2 regions of the Streptomyces sp. NPDC036984 genome follow, and region 1 is predicted to be linked to the other one. Evidence: riboswitches for the same ligand, from Rfam matches in the RefSeq annotation. Region 1 holds a riboswitch; the other holds the start of a gene.
The links. A riboswitch is a leader RNA that binds a small molecule or an ion and turns the genes downstream of it on or off. The one in region 1 is predicted to bind cyclic di-AMP.
Positions count from the first base shown of each region.

Region 2: another riboswitch for cyclic di-AMP. It lies ahead of ACZ7DL_RS26975 (M23 family metallopeptidase); the one in region 1 lies ahead of ACZ7DL_RS03200 (transglycosylase SLT domain-containing protein).

Region 1 is NZ_JBVJRL010000001.1:687,789-693,081, forward strand. It holds gene ACZ7DL_RS03190 (LolA family protein) at 1-650, opposite strand, end outside; gene ACZ7DL_RS03195 (polyprenyl synthetase family protein) at 897-1,907, opposite strand; cyclic di-AMP (ydaO/yuaA leader) riboswitch at 2,497-2,677, shown strand; gene ACZ7DL_RS03200 (transglycosylase SLT domain-containing protein) at 2,681-3,166, shown strand; gene ACZ7DL_RS03205 (HAD family hydrolase) at 3,223-4,035, opposite strand; gene fahA (fumarylacetoacetase) at 4,597-5,293, shown strand, end outside.
Region 2 is NZ_JBVJRL010000016.1:129,109-134,401, reverse strand. It holds gene ACZ7DL_RS26980 (alpha-galactosidase) at 1-1,724, shown strand, start outside; cyclic di-AMP (ydaO/yuaA leader) riboswitch at 2,033-2,189, shown strand; gene ACZ7DL_RS26975 (M23 family metallopeptidase) at 2,194-3,111, shown strand; gene ACZ7DL_RS26970 (SGNH/GDSL hydrolase family protein) at 3,333-4,118, shown strand; gene ACZ7DL_RS26965 (TetR/AcrR family transcriptional regulator) at 4,182-4,802, opposite strand; gene ACZ7DL_RS26960 (glutamate dehydrogenase) at 4,929-5,293, opposite strand, start outside.

The sequences.
Region 1 (5,293 bases):
TCGCGTCCGGCGACCTGGGCGGTGCCGTCGACGGTGACGGACGTGGTGTCGTCCACCGACTTCAGGGCCTCGTCGGCGAAGTCCTTGGGCGTGGCGGGCGGCTCGGCCGCGCGGTCCTTGCCGGAGCCGGCCGCGGTCGAGTGGTAGACCTCGTTGCTCTTGCTGTCGTAGCCCCAGACGTCCTTGCCGTCGTGGATCATGCTGTACTCGGCGCCGCTCTCCAGCAGCGACAGCTTCTGCCGGTCGGGACCGTCCGCGGCGACGCGCAGGGTGTGCGTGCCGGTGACCAGCTCGGTGAGCTTGGCCTGCGGTTCGGCGGAGGAACCGTCACCGGAGCCCTGGCCCGCCCCCGAGGCAAGGCTGTTCTCCAAGCCGCCGAGGTCGGGCAGGCCGAGGTCGGTGCTTGTCTTCACCGTGCCGGACAGCTGCTGCACGTCCGACTTGGCGATCTTCTCGATGAGCTGCTGTGCGCTGATCTTCGGGAGGTCGGGGTCGCCGGAGTCGGCGAGCGCCGGGACCAGCCCGATCGTGGCCGCCGCCACCCCCACCACCGCGACCGGGACGGCGTACCGGGCGGCTTTGCGCCGGCCGGAGCGCGGGGCTTCGTCCCGCGCGGCGTCCACTGCGTCGTCGGATTCGTACGGTGCCATGTGTGCCTTACCTCCGTCGTCGGCGGCGGCTGTCCTCACGCTGGTCCACCTGAGCCGCCATTCTCACCCGAATCGGTGAGGAGTGGTGATTTCTGTGGTTTCCATCTGACCAAATCGGCCGTGAGGAAGCGTCAGACCTCGGAGCCAACTCCGTGTACGCCTGCGGTATGACACACGAGGGCGGCTTCTCCCCCCGACCCGTAGGGGTCGTACCGGAAGGCGCCGCCGTACGGGGGTGCGGCCGGGTCAGCCGGCGCGGTGCACCACCGCGTCGCACAGCTCAAGCAGGGCCGCCTTGGCGTCGCACTCGGGCAGCGGGGCCAGCGCGGACCGCGCCTCCTCCACGTACCGGACGGTGTCCCGGCGGGCCTGCTCCAGCGCGGGGTGGGCGCGCAGCGCGGTCAGCGCCTCGGCGTGCCGGGCGTCGTCGCTGAGGTCGGAGTCCAGCAGCTCGCACAGCGCGATGTCCTCGGCCAGCCCCAGCCGGGCGGCCCGCTCGCGCAGCCGGAGCACCGGCAGGGTCGCGATGCCCTCGCGCAGGTCGGTGCCCGGGGTCTTGCCGGACTCGTGGGAGTCGGAGGCGATGTCCAGGACGTCGTCGGCGAGCTGGAAGGCGACCCCGAGGCGTTCGCCGTACTGGGTGAGTACGTCGACGACCGTCTCGTCGGCGCCGGACATCATCGCGCCGAACCGGCACGACACCGCCACCAGGGAGCCCGTCTTGCCGCCGAGCACGTCCAGGTAGTGCTCGACCGGGTCACGCCCGTCCGAGGGACCCGCGGTCTCCAGGATCTGGCCGGTGACCAGCCGCTCGAACGCGAGGGCCTGCACCCGGACCGCCTCGGGGCCGAGGTCGGCGAGGATCTGGGAGGCGCGGGCGAAGAGGAAGTCGCCGGTGAGGACCGCGACCGAGTTGCCCCAGCGGGCGTTGGCGCTGTCCACGCCGCGCCGCACGGCGGCCTCGTCCATGACGTCGTCGTGGTACAGCGTGGCCAGGTGGGTCAGCTCCACGACCACGGCCGACGGCACGACACCCGGCGCGTAGGGGTCACCGAACTGGGCCGCCAGCATCACGAGCAGCGGACGGAACCGCTTCCCGCCGGCCCGTACGAGGTGCTGCGCGGCCTCCGTGATGAACGGGACCTCGCTCTTGGTGGCCTCGAGCAAGCCTTCCTCGACAGCCGTCAATCCGGCCTGGACATCGGCTTCCAGAGCCTGGTCCCGCACGCTCAGCCCGAACGGCCCGACGACGGTCACGAGGGGTCTCCTGTCTGCTGGTGTCTGCTGGCGATTACACGGTTTGTCGATAGGTCGCTGCCATCACTCAAGTCAGCGTATCCGGTCCTCTTTCGATCACCGATAGCGCCCACCGGTCCAGCCCGGGCGGTATCAGATCATGACCGGCATGCTTTCGATCGGATGGTAAGAACGGACATTTATCGACTTAACACTAATTCGGGCAGTATGTCCGTGCCCCGCTTTCAACCCTCTCCGTCACCCCCTCACCCTCCACCGACCCCTACGACAACGACGCGCACCGCGTCCGAGGTTCCGCACCACTCCGACTTCAGGATCGAATCCCCCTAATCCCCCATGTCTGATTTGAAGTACTTTGCTATTTCGTGAATTGGGTCACGCACCCACAGGACCCCCTCACCTGCCGGAACCCCTCCTTCCCCTTGCACCGTCGGCGAGTTGAGGGTTGGCAGTCGCAAAGGATCAAGCACCCCATACAGAGTCGATCAAGGCCAAATGGAACGTTGCGCCCATCGGGTACTTGTTCCCGACATGTGCTCTCGCATACGTTCCGGGCCGTCGGGCGGACGCCGAATCCTGCCGCCGCCCGCGTAACCCATCGACGAACTCATTCGTACGGCAGGAGCGGGGGACCCAGGTAAGCCGCCGGGCCGGACGGCACACGCCGACCGGAACGGCTAGGGGTAAAGCCGTGCCTCCTCCAGGGCGCGGCCGGGCACCTCCCCGCCCGAACCCGACAGCTCACCTCGCAGGCGCCGGAGAGGAACTTCCCCATGTCTGCTGCCGCTCAGCCCCGCCGTACCCGCAACAGCCGCCTCGTCCGCACCCTCGCCGTGGCCGGCGTCTCCGTCGCCACCCTCGCCCTGCCGCTCGTCGGCGCGACCGGCGCCTCCGCGGCCACCGGCACCACGACGGCCGCCACCACCCTCGCCGGGTACCCGAACAACCTGGACGGCTGGATCCGCGAGTCGCTCGCGATCATGGCCGAGAAGGGCATCCCGGGCACCTACAACGGCATCTACCGCAACATCATCCGCGAGTCCTCGGGCAACCCGAACGCCATCAACCTGTGGGACTCCAACGCCGCCAAGGGCATCCCGTCCAAGGGCCTGCTCCAGGTCATCGACCCGACGTTCAACGCGTACCACGTCGCCGGAACGTCGTTCAACGTCTACGACCCGGTCGCGAACATCACCGCCGCGTGCAACTACGCGGCCGCGCGGTACGGGTCGATCGACAACGTGTTCGGCGCGTACTGACAGCCGGCGGGCCGGCGCGGAGCACGCCGGCCGACCGGCGGCTACTGATGTGCCGGTCAGTCGGTCGGAAACAGTCTTTCGAGGACGACGGCGATGCCGTCGTCCTCGTTCGACAAGGAGATCTCGTCGGCCACCGCCTTGAGTTCGGGGTGGGCGTTGGCCATGGCGACACCGCGGCCGGCCCAGTCGAACATGGGGATGTCGTTGGGCATGTCACCGAAGGCGAGGGCCCGCTCGGCGGCGATCCCCAGCCGCTCGGCGGCCAGCGCCAGCCCGGTCGCCTTGGTCACCCCGCTCGGCTGGAGCTCCACGGTGCCCGGACCCGACATGGTGACCGTGGCCAGCGAGCCCACCGCCGAGCGCGCCACGGCCGCCAACGCGTCGTCGGACAGGTCGGCGTGCCGCAGCAGCACCTTGCTGATCGGCTCGCACCACAGGTCGTCCCGCCGGCCGACGCGCACCGCGGGCAGCGTCGGATGGGGCATCCGGTAGCCGGGCTCGATGAGCGTGAGCCCGTCCACGCCGTCCTGGTCGACCGCCGCGTAGACCTGCCCCACCTCCGCCTCGATCTTGCCGAGCGCGGTCTCGGCCAGCTCCCGGTCCAGCCGGACCGACCACAGCAGGCGGTCGGCTCCGGCGTCGTAGACCTGGGCGCCCTGCCCGCACACCGCGAGCCCCGTGCAGCCGAGGTCCTCGAGCAGGGGCCGTACCCGCGGGGCCGGGCGGCCCGTCACCACCAGGTGCCGGGCACCGGCCCGCGCCACCCGCGCGAGCGCGGCGAGCGACCGGTCGGAGACGGTGTCGTCGCCGCGCAGCAGCGTCCCGTCCAGGTCGGTGGCGATCAGTGCATATGCGGGGGTGGGTGCCATGATCAGAGAATACGGACACCGAGCCCCGCCGACTCACCTGTCGTTCCACGCACTTACGTGCTGCTCGCCCCCAAGTGGTGGGCACAGACGCCGTGATGGCGGCGCCCGCGGTCCCGGACGGCAGCCGCTCCCCGCAACGGCCGGTGAGCCCGGCGCCCATCCGGTGCGGCCAGGCGCCCGCCCGGTGGGGCGGGCCCGGGTGGAGCGTCTCGGCCGACCCCACCGTGATGCAGCGGGTAGTCACCGAACTTGATGATCAGCCCCGGCCCGTCATGGTCGGCCTCCACGGGCACACTGACGGCGTTTCCGGCCACGGGTCCCCCCACGTGTCCCCCCGCTGGAACGGATCCACCCCGCCCGTGTCCCAAAGGACGCTAAGCCGGAATTACCACCTCCAGCAAGACTTATCCGCGCATTACGGACTCTTCAGACACTGTGCGAGCAACCTTTCGAGCAGGTCGTGAGGCACTGCCCAAGACACGCAGGTCGGCCGTAACGTGTGGCGCGACCACATGGAACCCATCGCCATGCACGGCCCGGATGAGAGTGAGGCAGCACCACATGCCCCCCTTCGACGTCCCCGAGGGTGACCCCTTCGGTCCGCACAACCTTCCCTATGGCGTGTTCTCGCCCCCTGGCAGCACGGAGCGGAGGGTCGGCGTCCGGCTCGGGAACCACGTCCTCGACGCGGGCGCCACGGCCGCGGCGCTCGGCTCGCCCCACCACGCGCTGCTCGCCCGTCCCACCCTCAACCCGCTGCTGGCCGCCGGCCGCACCACCTGGTCGGACGTACGGGGCGCCGTCACGTCCTGGGTCACGGACCCCGCGCACCGCGCGACGGTCGAGCCGCTGTTCCACCCCCTGTCCGAGGTGACCCTGCACCTGCCCTTCGAGGTGGCGGACTACGTCGACTTCTACGCGTCGGAGAACCACGCCCGCAACGTCGGCCAGATCTTCCGCCCGGACGCCGAGGACTCCCTCACCCCCAACTGGAAACATCTTCCGATCGGTTACCACGGCCGCTCCGGCACGGTCGTCGTCTCGGGCACGGACGTCGTCCGGCCGTCCGGGCAGCGCAAGAGCCCGGCCGACCCCGCGCCCGTCTTCGGCCCGTCGATCCGGCTGGACATCGAGGCAGAGGTCGGCTTCGTCGTCGGCGTGCCGTCGGAGCTGGGCAGCCCCGTCACGCTCGGCGACTTCCGGGAGCACGTCTTCGGGCTGTGCCTGCTGAACGACTGGTCCGCGCGTGACGTCCAGG
Region 2 (5,293 bases), on a different contig from region 1:
CGCTGCACTACCGGATGCGCGGGGATGTGGTCGAGCGCTGGGCGACCGTCGAGAACGGCGGACACACGCGCGTGGAGCTGCTGCGGGCCGACGCGGCCACCTGGACCCTGCCCGACCGCGAGGGCTGGCGGCTGTCCCAGCTGCACGGCCGGTGGGCCGCCGAGTCCCGGCTCACCACCGCTCCCCTCACCTACGGCGAGAAGATCATCGGCAGCCGCCGCGGCCACACGGGCCACCAGCACCTGCCCTGGGTCGCCCTGGACACCGACGCCACCGAGGAGCGCGGCGAGGTCTACGGCTGCGCGCTCGGCTGGTCCGGTTCGTGGCGGATCGCCGTCGCCCAACTCCCGGACGCACGCGTGCAGATCACCGGAGGCGCCGGCTATGACGACTCCGGCCTGCTGCTCCTCGACCCGGGGGAGTCCTACACCAGCCCCGTCTTCGCCGGCCTGTGGAGCGACGGCGGCTTCGGCGGCGCGAGCCGCACCTGGCACGCCTACCAGCGGGCGCACGTCATCCCGGACGCGGAGCGGGACCGGCCCGTGCTGTTCAACTCCTGGGAGGCGACGTACTTCGACATCTCCGAGGAGCAGCAGGCCGCCCTCGCTCGCCGGGCCGCCGAGATCGGTGTGGAGCTGTTCGTGGTGGACGACGGCTGGTTCGGCGCCCGCACCAGCGACCGCGCCGGCCTCGGTGACTGGACGCCCAACCCCGACCGCTTCCCGCACGGGCTCAAGCCCCTCGCCGACCAGGTGCACGGCCTGGGCATGCAGTTCGGCATCTGGGTAGAGCCCGAAATGGTCAACCCGGACAGCGACCTGTACCGCGCCCATCCCGACTGGGTGCAGTACCAACCGGGACGAAGGAGGTCGGAGCTACGCAATCAGCTCGTCCTCAACCTCGCCCGTGAGGACGTGCAGGAGTACCTGTGGGGGCAGCTGGACGCGCTGCTCTCCAGCGCCCCGATCGACTATGTGAAGTGGGACTTCAACCGCTGTTTCACCGACGCCGGCTGGCCCGGTGAGCCGTACCCGCAGCGCCTGTGGGTGGACCACGTCCGCGCCCTGTACACCCTGCTGGACCGGCTGCGCGCCGCACACCCCGGGGTTGCCTTCGAGTCCTGCTCGGGCGGTGGCGGCCGGATCGACCTCGGCGTGATGAGCCGCACCGACCAGGTGTGGACCTCCGACAACACCGACCCGCTGGACCGGCTCGCCATCCAGCACGGCTTCACGCAGATCCACCCCGCGCGCGTGATGGCGGCCTGGGTCACCGACAGCCCGAACACCCAGCTCAACGGCCGGGTCAGCACGCTGCGCTTCCGCTTCGTGAGCGCGATGGCGGGCGTCCTCGGCGTCGGCGGCGACCTCACCGAGTGGACGGCCGAGGAACTGGCCGAGGCCCGGCGGTGGGTGGAGCTCTACAAGGAGATCCGGCCGATCGTGCAACGCGGGGAGCTGTACCGGCTGCGGCCCCCGACGGGCGGCTTCAGCGCCGTGCAGTACATGCGGGGGGAGGAGGCCGTGGTCCTCGCCTGGCTCCAGGCGCAGAGCTACGGCGAGCCGGTGCCGGCGGTGCGGCTGCGCGGACTCGACCCGACGGCGTCGTACGAATGCCGCGAAACGGGCGAAGTGTACCGAGGTGTGGTCCTGCTGCATCACGGACTGCGTACAGGACTCAAGGGTGACCTGGATGCGACGGTTCTCCGACTCCGCCGCATCTGAGCCGTCTGTCTGAATTGCTGCCTTCGGACCAACTGGCTGGGAAATAGGGCGTCGTGGCGGAAGGTCGCGTGAGCAGCGTCATATCCGTGACCGAGCGTCGCGCGTCATGTCCACGTAATAAGCCCACGGAAAAGGGAAATCAGACGGTGGACGGTGCGGGAATTCACGCTGGGTGACCATGAATTCCCGTAACCGATCACCCGAAACCCGAACAACGGGAACCTGCTGCTTGTTTCCGTACGTCTTGCTCGCTTACGTTCGCCACCAATCCGGACGGAACGCCGAATCCTGCCGCCGCCCGGAGTCCCCACATCCATGACCCGCGTTCGGCAGGAGCGGGGGACCCACCAGGTACGACTGCCTGTCCCGGTCTCCGCGACAGGCTAGGGGTGCAGCCGTGCGCGCACGGCCGGGCAGCTCCAGCCCGAACCCGACAGCTGACCTCGCAGGCGCCGGAGAGGAATGCGCCATGCCCGCGAAGGGTAAGCACCGACGTCCCAAGACCCCGCGTTTTTCCCGCTCCATCGCCGTCGCCGGAACCGGTGGCGCCGCCTTGGCCCTTCCGCTTCTCGGGGCCACCGGAGCGCACGCGGCCACCCCCGCGCAGGCGGTTACCGGAAAGGCCGTGCAGTCCCTTCCGGGCACGGTGAAGAAGGCCACCGCGCAGACGAATGCGACGGTGCGCACCTACACGGTGAAGTCCGGCGACTGCCTGGCGGCGATCGCCGACCAGCAGCACGTCGGCGGTGGCTGGCAGCGGCTCTACGACGACAACCGGCAGGCCATCGGCGACAACCCCGGGCTGATCCACCCGGGCCTCGAGCTGACGCTCGGCAAGAAGGCCGCGCCGGCCCGCACCGAGTCCGCCGCCCCGAAGCCCTCGGCCGCCCCGAAGTCCTCGCCCGCCCCGAAGTCCGCGTCCGCGCCCAAGTCCCCGGCGGCCAAGCCGGCCGCCGTCACCGCGCAGACCGCCGCCACCGGCTACACCCTCCCGGTGGCCGGCGCCACCATCGGCACCGCCTACCACGTGGCCGGCAGCATGTGGTCCAGCGGCTACCACACCGGCGTCGACTTCGTCGTACCCACCGGCACCTCCCTCAAGGCCGTCGCCGCGGGCACCGTCGTCTCCGCCGGCTGGGGCGGCGCGTACGGCAACCAGGTCGTCATCAAGCTGAACGACGGCTACTACGCCCAGTACGCCCACCTCTCGCAGCTCTCCGTCTCGGCCGGCCAGACCGTGACCGCGGGCCAGCAGATCGGCCTGTCCGGCGCCACCGGCAACGTGACCGGCCCGCACCTGCACTTCGAGATCCGCACCACGCCGGACTACGGCTCCGACATCGACCCGGTGGGCTACCTCCGCCAGCACGGCGTCGCCGTCGGCTGACGCCCGCTCGCTTCACCACCTGCCTGACACGCCGCCGAAGGCCGGACCCCGATCCCCGGGTCCGGCCTTCGGTGTGCCGACAGCCGTATTCCTGAATTGCAAATTCTTTAAGAGTGTCTCATCTCACCGTTCGTCAACCCCGCCTTACGGTCGCGTAAGTCACATCCGAAGGTGAATCATGGTCCGACGTGGCAGACGATTCGAAGAATGACAACAGATCAGTGATCGGGTCGTACGTGGCGGTGGGGGACAGCTTCACCGAGGGCGTCGGCGACCCCGGGCCCGACGGGGCGTTCGTGGGCTGGGCCGACCGGTTCGCGGTACTGCTCGCCGACCTCCGCCCCGAAGGCGACTTCCAATACACCAACCTCGCCGTGCGCGGGAAGCTGCTGGACCAGATCGTGGCCGACCAGGTCCCGCAGGCCGTCGACATGGCCCCCGACCTCGTGTCCTTCTGCGCGGGCGGCAACGACATCATCCGCCCGGGCACCGACCCCGACGAGGTGGCCGAACGCTTCGAGCGCGCCGTGGCCCGGCTGACCGAGGCCGCGGGCACGGTGATGGTGACGACCGGCTTCGACACCCGCGGCGTCCCCCTCCTCAAGCATCTGCGCGGCAAGATCGCCACCTACAACGGGCACGTCCGCGCCATCGCCGACCGGTACGGCTGCCCCGTGCTCGACCTGTGGTCCCTCAAGTCCGTGCAGGACCGCAGGGCCTGGGACAGCGACCGGCTGCACCTCTCGCCCGAGGGGCACACGCGGGTGGCGCTGCGGGCCGGGCAGGTTCTCGGCCTGGACGTCCCGGCCGACCCGGAGCAGCCGTGGCCGCCGCTGCCGCCCCGGGGCACCCTGGACGTCCGCCGCGACGACGTCCAGTGGGCCCGCGAGTACCTCGTCCCGTGGATCGGGCGCCGGCTGCGCGGCGAGTCCTCCGGGGACCACGTGACCGCGAAGGGCACGTTGTCGCCGGACGACATCAAGATGCGGATCGCCTCCGTGGCCTGACGCCCCGCCGTCCGCGCCCCGGACCGCGCACGCGCGCGATCCGGGGCGCACACGCGCGCGTGCTCAGCGCTCCCGCTCGGTCAACGCCGTCCGGTCCAGGCCCAGTTCCCGGGCGAGGGCGTCGTCCACCCACTCCTGCGCCCGGGACCGCGGCACCGCGCCCGGGTACGACGTGAGCTGCACCGCCAGCCCGTCCAGCAGCGCGGTCAGCCGCAGCGCCGCACCCGAAGGGTCCGCGCACACGAACTCGCCGGCCGCCACGCCCTCGGCGATGACCTCCGCGATCGCCGCCTTCCACTGCCGGTCCAGCCCCCGGCTGACCTCCCGCAGGGCGGGCTCGCGCAGGGCCACGGCCCAGCCCTCGATCCACAGCCGCCAGCCCTTGGCCTGCCCGGTCGGCGCGTACCAGCGCACCGCGGCCCGCAGTCGGCGCAGCGCGGTGGTCCGCCGCCCCAACAGCCTGCGCAGGTGCGCGAGGTCGTCCTCGGCCGCGTACGCGAACGCGGCGGCGACCAGCTTCTCCTTCGTCGAGAAGTGGTACAGCACCAGCGCGTTGCTCACACCGAGGGCCGAGGCCACGTCGGCGATCCTGACCGCCGCCACGCCCCGCGCCTCGATCTGCTCGATGGCGGCCCGCAGCAGTTCCTGCCGCCGCTCCGCCACGCTCAACCGCACTCTCGCCACGCGGTCACCCTAGTCGCTGCACCCGGTGCCACCGAAGTCGTGCGCCGGCCCCACGTCACACACACCCGCGCCGACCGCCGGCCCGGGCGGGCGGGGCCGCGGCCGGAGCGAGCGGAGCGCGCCCGGTCACCGGTACCACCCGAAGCGTTCCGCGATCACCGGCAGCCGGTCGGTCACCAGGGCGTGCGCCGCCGCCCGCGGGGTCGTACCGTCGGCCTCCGCCCGGTCGAGCACCAGGCCGACCAGGGCGCGCATGGAGCGCCGGAGGTACCCGAACGCCTCCTCGGCGTCCGCGCCGATGTCGCCGAACAGGGTCCACCACCACCAGGCGTTCGTCCCGGAGTTGACCACCACGTCCGGCAACACCGTCACCCCGCGCGCGGCCAGCAGCGCCTCCGCCTCGGGTACGACGGGCATGTTGGCGGCCTCGACGATCCAACGGGCCCGGATCCGCTCCTGGTTCCCGCGGTCGACCGCGTACGACACGGCGG